Regions from separate parts of the Streptomyces sp. NPDC050759 genome, predicted to be linked through region 2. Evidence: predicted binding sites of a transcription regulator. Region 2 holds the regulator's gene; the other holds the start of a gene.
The links. The regulator HspR, encoded in region 2, represses chaperone genes until heat shock. The targets are predictions, from matches to a motif close to TTGAGNNNNNNNNNCTCAA.
Positions count from the first base shown of each region.

Region 1: lon (endopeptidase La) is a predicted target of HspR. The motif match lies at 2,723-2,741, and genes of this name have one in related genera.

Region 1 is NZ_JBITGI010000024.1:12,046-18,595, reverse strand. It holds gene ACIBJB_RS42875 (lysozyme) at 1-185, shown strand, start outside; gene lon (endopeptidase La) at 286-2,700, opposite strand; gene ACIBJB_RS42865 (GNAT family N-acetyltransferase) at 2,880-3,536, shown strand; gene ACIBJB_RS42860 (GNAT family N-acetyltransferase) at 3,640-4,335, shown strand; gene ACIBJB_RS42855 (GNAT family N-acetyltransferase) at 4,332-5,132, shown strand; gene ACIBJB_RS42850 (rhomboid-like protein) at 5,347-6,153, opposite strand; gene ACIBJB_RS42845 (spermidine synthase) at 6,293-6,550, shown strand, end outside.
Region 2 is NZ_JBITGI010000005.1:453,299-459,848, forward strand. It holds gene ACIBJB_RS18610 ((Fe-S)-binding protein) at 1-268, opposite strand, end outside; gene ACIBJB_RS18615 (MraY family glycosyltransferase) at 485-1,516, shown strand; gene dnaK (molecular chaperone DnaK) at 1,611-3,458, shown strand; gene grpE (nucleotide exchange factor GrpE) at 3,455-4,111, shown strand; gene dnaJ (molecular chaperone DnaJ) at 4,157-5,338, shown strand; gene ACIBJB_RS18635 (heat shock protein transcriptional repressor HspR) at 5,344-5,790, shown strand; gene ACIBJB_RS18640 (fibronectin type III domain-containing protein) at 5,843-6,550, opposite strand, start outside.

The sequences.
Region 1 (6,550 bases), on a different contig from region 2:
GAAACTACGGCGGCTTCTCCGCCAACCCCCTGTGGATCGCCCGGTACGCCTCGACGGCGGGCACCCTCCCGGCCGGCTGGAGCTCGTACACCATGTGGCAGTACACCTCCTCCGGCCCGACGGTCGGCGACCACGACCGGTTCAACGGCGCCCTGGACCGCGTACAGGCGCTCGCCGCCGGCTGACCCACTCCGGCGTACGGCGAAGGCCCGGGCCTCCCTCACGAGAACCCGGGCCTTCACCTCATCCGGCAGCCGCGGGCCGAGCCCGCTGAGGACTACGGCCTCACGCCGCCACCGGAACCTCCGGCGTCGCCCCGTTGGTCGCCGGGGACAGCGCCAGCTCCAGGACCTGGCGGACGTCGGTGACGGCGTGGACGTCGAGCTTTTCCAGCACCTCCGCCGGGACGTCGTCCAGGTCGGCCTCGTTGCGCTTCGGGATGATGACGGTCGTCACCCCGGCGCGGTGCGCGGCGAGCAGCTTCTGCTTCACGCCGCCGATCGGGAGGACCCGGCCGGTCAGCGAGACCTCGCCCGTCATCGCCACGTCCGTGCGGACCAGGCGGCCGGAGAGCAGCGAGGCCAGCGCCGTCGTCATGGTGACGCCCGCGCTCGGGCCGTCCTTCGGGACCGCGCCCGCCGGGAAGTGGATGTGCACGCCCCGGTCCTTCAGGTCGCCGACCGGCAGTTCGAGCTCCGCGCCGCGCGACCGCAGGAAGCTCAACGCGATCTGCGCGCTCTCCTTCATCACGTCACCCAGCTGGCCGGTCAGCGTCAGACCCGCCGCGCCCGTCTCCGGGTCGGCCAGCGACGCCTCGACGAACAGCACGTCTCCGCCCGCTCCGGTGACCGCGAGTCCGGTCGCCACCCCGGGGACCGCCGTACGGCGCTCCGCCGGGTCCTGGGCCGACTCGGGCACGTGGTGCGGCCGGCCGATCAGACCGCGCAGCTCCTCGTCCGTGACGGTGAACGGCAGCTCCCGTTCGCCCAGTTCGTGCTGGGCCGCCACCTTGCGCAGCAGCCTCGCGATGGACCGCTCCAGGGTGCGGACGCCCGCCTCGCGGGTGTACTCGCCGGCGAGCTTGCGCAGCGCGCTCTCGTCGATGACGACCTCGTCCTTTTCCAGTCCCGCCCGCTCGAGCTGACGCGGGAGCAGGTGGTCACGGGCGATGACGATCTTCTCGTCCTCGGTGTACCCGTCGAGCCGGACCAGCTCCATCCGGTCGAGCAGCGCCTCCGGGATCGCCTCCAGCACGTTGGCCGTGGCGAGGAAGACGACGTCCGACAGGTCGAGCTCGACCTCGAGGTAGTGGTCGCGGAAGGTGTGGTTCTGCGCCGGGTCCAGGACCTCCAGGAGGGCCGCCGCGGGGTCGCCGCGGTAGTCGGAGCCCACCTTGTCGATCTCGTCGAGCAGGACCACCGGGTTCATCGACCCGGCCTCCTTGATCGCCCGAACGATCCGGCCGGGCAGCGCGCCGACGTACGTCCGCCGGTGGCCGCGGATCTCCGCCTCGTCCCGTACGCCGCCGAGGGCGACGCGGACGAACTTGCGGCCCATGGCGTGGGCCACGGATTCCCCGAGGCTGGTCTTGCCGACGCCGGGCGGCCCGACGAGGGCCAGGACCGCACCGCCGCGCCGGCCGCCGACGACACCCAGCCCCCGCTCGCTGCGGCGCTTGCGCACCGCCAGGTACTCGGTGATCCGCTCCTTCACGTCCTCGAGACCCGCGTGCTCGGCGTCGAGGATCGCCTGGGCGCCCTGGATGTCGTAGGCGTCCTCGGTCCGTTCGTTCCACGGCAGTTCGAGGACCGTGTCCAGCCAGGTCCGGATCCAGGAGCCCTCCGGGGACTGGTCGCTGGACCGCTCCAGCTTGTCGACCTCCTTGAGGGCGGCTTCCCGCACCTTCTCGGGCAGGTCGGCGGCCTCCACGCGGGCGCGGTAGTCGTCGGACTCCTCGCCCTCCTGTTCGCCGTTGAGCTCGCGCAGTTCCTTGCGTACGGCTTCCAGCTGACGGCGGAGCAGGAACTCCCGCTGCTGCTTGTCGACGCCCTCCTGGACGTCCTTGGCGATGGTCTCGGCGACGTCCTGCTCGGCGAGGTGGTCGCGGAGCTGCTGGGTGGCGAGCTTGAGGCGGGTGACCGGGTCGGCGGTCTCCAGCAGTTCGACCTTCTGCTCGGTGCTCAGGAAGGGCGAGTAACCGGAGTTGTCGGCAAGGGTGGAGACGTCGTCGATGGCCTGCACCCGGTCGACGACCTGCCAGGCGCCGCGCTTGCGCAGCCAGGCGGTGGCGAGGGCCTTGTACTCCTTGACCAGTTCGGTGACGTGACCGGGCAGCGGTTCGGGGACGGTCTGGTCGACCGTGGTCCCCTCGACCCACAGGGCGGCGCCCGGGCCGGTGGTCCCCGCACCGATCTTCACCCTGCTCCGGCCGCGGATGAGCGCGCCGGGATCGCCGTCGGCCAGCCGGCCGACCTGCTCGATGGTGCCGAGCACACCGGTGCCGGCGTATTCGCCGTCGATGCGTGGCACCAGAAGAACCTTCGGCTTTCCGGGTTCCGAGCGGGCGGCGGCCTGGGCGGCCTCCACCGCGGCGCGTACGTCGGTGTCGTTCAGGTCCAGCGGAACCACCATTCCGGGCAGCACGACCTCGTCGTCGAGCGGCAGCACGGGCAGGGTGAGCGGTGTGGACGTCGAAGCCATGATCTCCCCTTAGGCAGTCAAGTTGAGCTATGCCGACTCAATGCACAGTGGCCTTCGAATGTTCCCCAGCCGCTTGCCTGTTCGCTGTCGGCGATCACGGCTGCCGGAATCTACGGTTCGGGACCTATGGTCATCCAGTAATAGACCCATACTGCGAGTGACCATTACAGGGGGATGCCGTGGACGGAGTCGTACAGGCGTGGGTGACCGGCTGGGTCGTGTCCCGCGGGGCGGCGGCTCCGGAGCGTGAGCCGTGGGGTTTCACCGTGGACGTGGGGCAGGTCGCGCAGGTGTCGCGGCACGTGTTCGACGCGCTGGGCGACGACGTGGACGAGGAAGTCGTGCGCAAGGTGGCGGGCGGGGTGACGGGGGCCGGGGTGTGGCTCAAGGTGTTCCAGGACCCGGAGGTCGTCGGACGCTGGCTGGACGAGGGCTGGTGGGTGGATCCCGAGCCGGCTTGGCTGATGACGGTCCCGCTGACCGCCCCGGCGCGACGGACCACCGCCCCCGACGGATACCGGCTGCGCACCTGGTCCGTCGGCGGCGTCACCCGCGTACTCGTCGCCGCGCCCGACGGTTCCCTCGCGGCGCGCGGTCAGGTCGCTCCGACCGGCGCGACCGCCGTCTTCGACCAGATCGAGACCGTGGCCGCCCATCGGCGCCGGGGACTGGGCAGCGTCGTCATGCGCACGCTCCAGGCCATGGCGACCGACACGGGTGCCGAGACCGGCGTCCTCGCGGGAACGCCGGCGGGGCGGGGGCTGTACGAGTCTCTGGGCTGGCATGTGGAAGCTCCGCTCACCAGTGCGAAGTTCGTGGGACCGAACGCCGGGTGACCGTCCGTCGGCGCCCGCGGAAAACCCGGAGGCGACCGGAGACGGCCTCTGTCATGCTGCGCCGGTGATCGCCCCGATACCTCCGGTGGTTCCCGCCGGCCGCATGGCGGACAACACCCAGCCGGTCCTGGCTCTTCCCGGCGGCCTGGAACTCCGGCCCTGGCGCATGACGGACGCCGGTGCCCTGGTGGCCGCGAGCCACGATCCGGCCATCAGTCGCTGGAACCTCCTGCCGACGCTGACCGAGGACGAGGCACGCGCGCGTATCGGGCGGATGGGGGAGCGGTGGCAGAGGGAGACAGCGGCGGTCTGGGCGGTTGCGCGCAAGGACGGGGGCGGCGAAGGGGCGGACGTCCTGACGAGCACCCGCATCGACCGCGCCGGCGATCCGCCGGACGAGCACGCCACAAACCCCGGCCCCGGCGACATCCTCGGCCTCGCCGCCTGGATCGACGTCGACCTCGACCGGGGCCACGCCGAGATCGCCTACTGGGTGCTGCCCGCCGGCCGCGGCACCGGCATCGCGGTCGAGGCCGCCCGTCGGCTCACCGACTGGGCGCTGCACGATCTCGGCCTGCACCGCCTCACCCTCTGCCACGCCGTCACCAACGAGGTCTCCTGCCGGGTCGCGGAGAAGGCCGGCTTCCGGCTGGAGGGCACCATGCGCCACGCCCTCCTCCACGCGGACGGCCGGCACGACCAGCACCTCCACGCGCGCGTGCGGGGCGACGACCAGAACGACCGAGACCACCCAGACGACCGAGACGACCGAGACGACCGGGGGAACGAACGACTATGACCACCACCGACATCCAGCCCCTCCTCTCCGCCTACGACGACCAGATGCGCGGCGCTCCCCCGACCCCGCCCACAGGGGTGACGTACGAGCAGGACGGACCGCTGCTCAGGATCGTCGGCCAGTTCCGCGGGTTCGTGAGCGGCCCGCGCGACCTCGGCGTCGACGGTGGCGCCCTCGACGAACTCATCGCGCGGCAATGTGACTTCTTCGCGGCGCGCGGCGAGGCCGTCGAATGGAAGACCCGCTCCCACGACACCCCGGCCGACCTCACCGAACGGCTCCGCGCGGCCGGTTTCGTGCCCGAGGAGCGGGAGTCGGTACTGGTCGGCCGGGCCGCCGAGATGGCCGTACAACAGCCCGCGCCGCCGGAAGGCGTCAGCGTGCGCCGCGTCACGGCGGACGCGGACATGCGCCGGATCGCCGTCATGGAGTCCGCGGTGTGGGGCCAGGACCGGAGCTGGCTCGCCGACGACCTGATCGGCAGGGTGGCCACCGCGCCGGACGACATCGCGGTGTACGTCGCCGAGGCGGACGGCGAAGTGGTGTGCGCCGCCTGGCTGGTGTTCCGCGCGGGCACGGGGTTCGCGAGCCTGTGGGGCGGATCCACGCTCGCCGCGTGGCGGGGCAGGGGCATCTACCGTGCCCTGGTCGCCGTACGCGCCGCTCTCGCCGTCTCTCGCGGGGTCACCTATCTGCACGTGGACGCATCCGACGACAGCGCGCCCATCCTGCGCAGGCTCGGCATGCACGCGGTGACCACGACGACGCCGTACGTCTGGACGCCCCCGGGCCGCTGACACCGCAACGGGTTCGCCGGGACCTGGGGAGGCGATGAGCGAGGGACCCGTCGACTACGCGGTGCGCGACCTGCACGAGCCGGCTGCGCAAGTCGGTGCCCCACCCGCCCGAGCCTCGAGGTCCCCTTCCGACCGTCCTGGACGCGGCCGGCATCGCCCCGGACACCGCACTCGACGGCCGGCCACCCGTCAGCCGCGTCGACAACCCTGCGGGTCATCCCACCCAGCGACCGGCGAGGGGCTGACGTGCACGGTGCCACCGCCGTACCGCCGGCCACGTCGCGACGCCGATCGTCAGGGCGATCAGATGGCCCCAGTCGGTCATCGGGTCGGTGAACGCGATCAGGTCCGTCACCAGCACCCAGCCGAAGAGGGCGAGCAACGGCCAACGCAGCCACGGCCCGAGCAGGCCCGCCAGCGCGCCGAGGCTCGCGGCGACGCCGAAGCTGACTCCGTAGTCGAGACGGTGCAGTGAGCTGGCGGGCAGATGTCCGACCAGGACCGCGAGGCCTATGGGGACCTCCGTGGCGAGGGTCGCGCCGATATGCCCGAGCAGGAAGACACCGGCCGTGCGCACGCCACCGATCCGCCGCTCCAGCGCGGTGAGGACGAACAGCAGGGCGACGGCGTACGGCGAGAGGATCCCGCCCGCGATCCACCACGCGCTGGCGACCAGCACCAGTACGGGCGTCCGCAGGAGGTGGGCGACATCGGTGCTGGAGCCCTGGTGCAGGGTGTGCACGAGGGAAGGGTCCAGATGCGCGGCGACGAGCGAGACGACGGCCAGGACGGCGCCGTAGACGAAGGTGAACGGGGTCCCGGCGGGGGTGGGGAACAGCCGCCGGAGGCGGGGGACGCGAAGTCGGGTGTCCGGGGCGGCCGTTGCCAGGGGTGTCACCGGTGTCCCGGCGGCACCTGTCTCGCCCCGTTCCCGCTGCCGGGGCATGCCGTCGAGCAGTCCCGCCACGGGCGCGGGGGCGGGCGCGTCCTCGGAAGGAGTGGCGGGCACGGTCCGTTCCACGGTGGGCTGCTCCTTCCGTTTCACCCCAGCCTTCGCTCCCGACCCACCCGCTGTCTGTGACCGGCGCCACCTCGCCCCCGATTCACAGGGACTTCTCAAGAACTCCCTGTCCGGACGCCGTGCCTGCCAGGATGGGCCGATGCCCACCTCGTACGACATTCCCGAAGTCCTGGACCGTCGCGAGGGCCCCTACGGGGAGGTGGTCCTGCGGCGCCACGGCGAGTTGCTCCAGATCATCGCCAACGGCTGCTTCCTGATGGACACCTCCGACGGGCGCTCGGAGCGGATGCTCGTCGACGCGGCGCTCGACGCCCTCGACGACCGCCCCGCCCCGCACGTCCTCATCGGCGGCCTCGGCGTCGGCTTCTCGCTCGCACACGCGGCCGCGAATCCGCGC
Region 2 (6,550 bases):
CCTGGGCGAGGGTCGGCGGCAGCGTCAGGAAGCCGATCGCCACGAACCAGTGGGCGAAGCCGACGATGCCCCACCGGTTCATCCGGGTGTGGCCGAGGAACTCCTTCACCAGCGTCACACTGCGGGCGTAGGGGTTGTCGGTCCTGCTTCCGGCGGGCACGGGCTGGCCCAGCTTGAAGTACCGGACGAACTGGCCGATGGCGCGCGCGAGCAGTGCCACGCCGACCACGGTCAGTACCAGCGACACGATGATCGCGGCGAGTTGCATTTAGGGGCTCCTCGGGCCTGCGAGGGGTCTACGAGAGATCCACGAGGACGGATTCTCGTCATTACTAAGCGGTAACTTATGCAGTCCGTTTGAGACTACCCCCATCCTCCGCCGCACTGTAGCCGGGCACGGGGTGATCTGAATCGCTGAGGGTTACCTTAAAACCCGATCGTGTTATTCGTGATGAATTGGTGCATACGCCGCTAATTTGGGCTTGTGCTCTATGGGATCCTCGCCGCAACCTCCGCCCTGCTCCTCGCAGCCGTGCTCGCCGCCGTGCTGCGGGTGCCCGCCCTGCGCCTCGGGATCGTCGACCGGCGATGGCGGCGACCCATGCCGCTGTCCGGCGGTGTGGCGGTGGTCGTCGCCACCTGTCTGGTCGCGGCGGTCGGGGATTGGAAAGGGGCCACACCCCTGGGGCCCGAGGTCGAGCGGCTGCTCGTCGCCGGGGCCGCCGTCGCCCTCCTCGGGCTCGTCGCCGACGTACGGCGGGTCAAGGCCCGGTTCCTCGTGGGCGGTACGGCGATGGCGGCGGTGTGTGTCGTGCCGTACGAGGAGACAGGGGTGCTCGCCGGGCTCCTCGCGGCCGGCTGGATCGTCTTCGTCGCCCTCGGGTTCAAGGCGCTGGACCACGCCGAAGGGATCGCCGGGACGGTCGGGGTCGTCACCGCCTTCGGGGCGGGGGCCTGTGCGGCGGCCGAGGTGATGGACGGAGTGGCCGTCCTGCTGAGCGTGCTGGCGGCCGCGCTGACCGGGTTCCTGATGCACAACTGGCATCCCGCGCGGGTGGGACTCGGCGCGTGCGGGGCCCTGTTCACCGGGTTCGTGCTGGCGTCCGCCGCCGTGACGACCCGCGCGGGGCAGGAACTCGGCTCCGGTGCGGGGGTGTTGTTCGCGCTGAACGCGGTGGTGGCCGCCGACGTCGTCCTCGTCGTTCTCGCCCGGGGGCTGTCCGGGCGGCCGCTGCTGCGTGCCGCCCCCGACCATCTCGCCCACCGGTTGCGGCGGCTCGGCCTCACTCCGCAGGGGGCGTCCGTCGTCCTGGGTGTCGCGGCCTTCGGCGGGGTACTCGTCGGGGCCCTCGTGCACCTCGGGTGGGTCGCCGCGACCGCGGCCCTGTGGGTCGCCGCCGTCGCCCTGGTGGTCGTGCTCGTGCTGCTTCGCGTCAAGCCGAACGTGAAGTCCCACCAGGTGCCGCGCCGGGTATCGCCGCAGGTCACGACCCAGTTGCGCGTAAGGAACGGATAAGAGTTGAGCCCGCACGACTCAGGTCTGTTGACCGAGCCGCGGCGGTCGTGCACACTTGAGCCTGTTCCACTCAAGTCAGCTGGAGGAATCAACCATGGCACGTGCGGTCGGCATCGACCTGGGCACGACTAACTCCGTCGTCAGCGTTCTCGAAGGCGGCGAGCCCACCGTCATCACCAACGCCGAGGGTGCCAGGACCACGCCGTCCGTCGTCGCCTTCGCGAAGAACGGCGAAGTGCTGGTCGGCGAGGTGGCCAAGCGCCAGGCGGTCACCAACGTGGACCGGACCATCCGTTCGGTGAAGCGTCACATGGGCACCGACTGGAAGATGGAGCTGGACGGGAAGCCCTTCAACCCGCAGCAGATCTCCGCCTTCATCCTCCAGAAGCTGAAGCGGGACGCCGAGTCCTACCTGGGCGAGAAGGTGACCGACGCGGTCATCACCGTCCCGGCGTACTTCAACGACTCCGAGCGTCAGGCGACCAAGGAGGCCGGCGAGATCGCGGGCCTGAACGTCCTGCGTATCGTCAACGAGCCCACCGCGGCCGCTCTCGCGTACGGCCTCGACAAGGACGACCAGACGATCCTCGTCTTCGACCTCGGTGGCGGCACCTTCGACGTGTCCCTCCTCGAGATCGGCGACGGCGTCGTCGAGGTGAAGGCCACCAACGGTGACAACCACCTCGGTGGTGACGACTGGGACCAGCGTGTCGTCGACTACCTGGTGCAGCAGTTCAAGTCCGGTCACGGCGTGGACCTGGCCAAGGACAAGATGGCCCTCCAGCGCCTCCGCGAGGCCGCCGAGAAGGCCAAGATCGAGCTGTCCAGCTCCACCGAGACCTCGATCAACCTGCCCTACATCACCGCCTCCGCCGAGGGCCCGCTGCACCTGGACGAGAAGCTCACCCGGGCTCAGTTCCAGCAGCTGACCGCGGACCTCCTGGAGCGCTGCAAGACCCCGTTCTTCAACGTCATGAAGGACGCCGGCGTCTCCATCAACGAGATCGACCACGTCGTCCTCGTCGGTGGCTCCACCCGGATGCCCGCCGTCGCCGAGCTCGTCAAGGAGCTCACCGGCGGCAAGGACGCCAACAAGGGCGTCAACCCGGACGAGGTCGTCGCCATCGGCGCCGCCCTGCAGGCCGGTGTCCTCAAGGGTGAGGTCAAGGACGTCCTGCTCCTCGACGTGACCCCGCTGTCCCTCGGCATCGAGACCAAGGGCGGCATCATGACCAAGCTGATCGAGCGGAACACGACGATCCCGACCAAGCGGTCCGAGATCTTCACCACCGCCGAGGACAACCAGCCCTCCGTGCAGATCCAGGTCTACCAGGGCGAGCGCGAGATCGCGGCGTACAACAAGAAGCTCGGGATGTTCGAGCTGACCGGTCTGCCGCCGGCCCCGCGCGGTGTCCCGCAGATCGAGGTCGCCTTCGACATCGACGCCAACGGCATCATGCACGTGACCGCGAAGGACCTGGGCACGGGCAAGGAGCAGAAGATGACCGTCACCGGCGGCTCCTCGCTGCCGAAGGACGAGGTCGACCGGATGCGCCAGGAGGCCGAGCAGTACGCGGAGGAGGACCACCGCCGCCGCGAGGCCGCCGAGACCCGCAACCAGGGCGAGCAGCTCGTCTACCAGACGGAGAAGTTCCTCAAGGACAACGAGGACAAGGTCCCCGGCGAGGTCAAGACCGAGGTCGAGGCTGCCGTCGAGGAGCTGAAGGCCGCGCTCAAGGGCGAGGACACCGCGGAGATCCGCACCGCCACCGAGAAGGTCGCCGCGGTCTCCCAGAAGGTCGGCCAGGCCATGTACGCCGACGCCCAGGCCGCGCAGGGCGCGGGTGACGCCGACGACGCCGGTGCCTCCCAGGCCAAGGCGGACGACGACGTCGTGGACGCCGAGATCGTGGACGACGAGCGTAAGGACGGTGCCGCGTGACGGAGGAGACCCCGGGCTTCGACGAGAAGCCCGACGTCCCCTCCGGCGCCACCCCCGACGACGCCGAGCCGAAGGCCGCCGCCCCCTCTTCGGAGGCGGGGGCGGCCCCGGCCGGGGACGCAACAGCGCAGATCGCCGGCCTGACGGCCCAGCTGGACCAGGTGCGCAAGTCGCTCGACGAGCGCACCGCGGACCTCCAGCGGCTCCAGGCCGAGTTCCAGAACTACCGCCGCCGTGTGGAGCGGGACCGGATCACGGTCAAGGAGATCGCCATCGCGAACCTCCTGACCGAACTCCTGCCCGTGCTCGACGACATCGGCCGCGCGCGGGAACACGGGGAACTTCTCGGCGGGTTCAAGTCCGTCGCGGAGTCCCTGGAGACCGTCGCGGCGAAGATGGGCCTGCAGCAGTTCGGCAAGGAGGGCGAGCCCTTCGACCCGACGATCCACGAGGCCCTGATGCACAGTTACGCGCCCGACGTCACCGAGACGACGTGCGTGGCGATTCTGCAGCCCGGGTATCGCATCGGCGAGCGCACCATCCGCCCCGCGCGGGTGGCCGTGGCCGAACCGCAGCCGGGCGCGCAGACGGTCAAGGCCGAGGACGGTTCCGAGGCCGGCGACGACAAGGACAACGGCCCTGAGGAGGGCTGAGGTCGAAGAGAACGATCGGGACACCGGAAAGGGGGCGCGTCGAGGATGAGCACCAAGGACTTCATCGAGAAGGACTACTACAAGGTCCTCGGCGTCCCCAAGGACGCCACCGAGGCCGAGATCAAGAAGGCGTACCGCAAGCTCGCCCGCGAGTTCCACCCGGACGCCAACAAGGGCAACACCAAGGCCGAGGAGCGCTTCAAGGAGATCTCCGAGGCGAACGACGTCCTCGGTGACCCCAAGAAGCGCAAGGAGTACGACGAGGCCCGCGCCCTGTTCGGCAACGGCGGCTTCCGCCCGGGGCCGGCCGGCGCGGGCGGCTCCTTCAACTTCGACCTGGGCGACCTCTTCGGAGGCGGCGCCCAGGGCGGGGGCCAGGGAGCCGGCGGCTTCGGCGGCGGACTCGGAGACGTCTTCGGGGGCCTGTTCAACCGGGGCAGCTCCGGAACTACGCGCGTCCAGCCCAGGCGCGGCCAGGACATCGACACCGAGGTCACCCTCAGCTTCACCGAGGCGATCGAGGGTGCGACGGTCCCGCTCAGGATGTCCTCGCAGGCCCCCTGCAAGGCCTGCTCGGGCACCGGCGACGCCAACGGCAACCCGCGCGTGTGCCCGACGTGCGTGGGCACCGGCCAGGTGGCGAGGGGCTCCGGCGGAGGGTTCTCCCTCACGGACCCCTGCCCGGACTGCAAGGGCCGCGGCCTGATCGCGGAGAACCCCTGCGAGATCTGCAAGGGCTCCGGGCGGGCGAAGTCCTCCCGCACCATGCAGGTCCGTATCCCGGCCGGAGTGTCTGACAGCCAGCGGATCCGGCTGCGCGGAAAGGGGGCACCGGGTGAACGCGGCGGCCCCGCGGGCGACTTGTACGTCACCGTGCACGTCGACGCGCACCCCGTCTTCGGCCGCAAGGGCGACAACCTCACGGTGACGGTCCCGGTGACCTTCTCCGAGGCGGCGCTCGGCGGCGAGGTCAGGGTGCCGACGCTGAACGGCCCCGCCGTCACGCTGAAACTGCCCCCGGGCACGCCCAACGGCCGCACCATGCGGGCGCGGGGCAAGGGCGCGGTCCGCAAGGACGGCACCCGGGGCGATCTGCTGGTCACCGTCGAGGTGAGTGTCCCGACCGAGCTGTCGGGGAAGGCTCGTGACGCGCTCGAGGCGTATCGCGAGGCGACCGTGGGTGAGGACCCACGGGCGGAGCTGTTCCAGGCCGCGAAGGGAGCTTGATCGAGATGGACGGTCGTCGACGCAACCCGTATGAACTGACCGAGGAGACCCCGGTCTACGTCATTTCGGTGGCGGCCCAGCTGTCCGGACTGCATCCGCAGACGCTGCGTCAGTACGACCGTCTGGGCCTGGTGTCCCCGGACCGCACCGCGGGCCGGGGCCGGCGCTACTCGGCCCGCGACATCGAACTGCTGCGCCAGGTGCAGCAGTTGTCGCAGGACGAGGGCGTCAACCTGGCCGGGATCAAGCGGATCATCGAACTGGAGAACCAGGTCGCCGCCCTGCAGTCCCGGGTGGCCGAGCTCCAGGCGGCCGTCGAGGGGGCCGCGGCGGCCATGCAGCAGCGTGAGGCGGCGGTGCACGCGTCGTACCGCCGTGACCTGGTGCCGTACCAGGAGGTCCAGCAGACCAGCGCGCTGGTGGTGTGGCGGCCGAAGAAGGCCAGGGACTAGGCAGACAGGGGAAAGGGCCCGGAGATCTCTCCGGGCCCTTTCCCCTGTGCGGTCAACGGCCGCTGAAGAACTCCACGGAGGCGCTCTGCGTGCCCTGGCGGCCGTAGGCGTCCACGGCGTACACCTCGGCGACGCAGGGGCCGTTCCAGGGGGCCGTCCAGGAGAGGGTGCCGGTGGTGGAGAACTGGGTGCCGCTGTCGCCGCAGGCGCCCGAGATCTCCCACGCGTAGCCCTTCAGGACGCGTCCCTCGTCACCCGTGCCGGGGGCCGCGGTGACCTGGATGGGGGCGCGTGCCGGTACCCCGTTCGTGACCAGGGTCAGCTTCGGCGCGGCCGGCCCGGTCGCGGTGGCCGGGGTGAGCCGGTCGACGGTGACCTCGGTGGAGGGCACCGAGTCGGCGCCCTGGGCGTCGACGGCGGCCACGTAGTAGAAGGCCTTGCCCTTCGGGGCGGAGGTGTCCTCGTACGACGTGCCGGGCGCGGTGCCCAGCAGGCTCCAGGCGCCGTTGACCTCGGTACGCCGGTAGACGCGGTAGCCCGTGGCACCGTCGGCCGCGGCCCACGCGAGAGCGGTGGCCGCGTCGGCGGGCGTGCCGGTGACTCCGGTCGGCGCGGGCACGGTCGAGGCGACCGGACGGGTGACCGTGGCCGGCTCGGAGACCGGCGCGAAGTTCCCGGCCGTGTCGACGGCCTGCACCTTGTACGCGTACGCCGTCCCGGCGTCCGCCGTCACGTCCGTCCAGGAGGTACCCCAGACCGG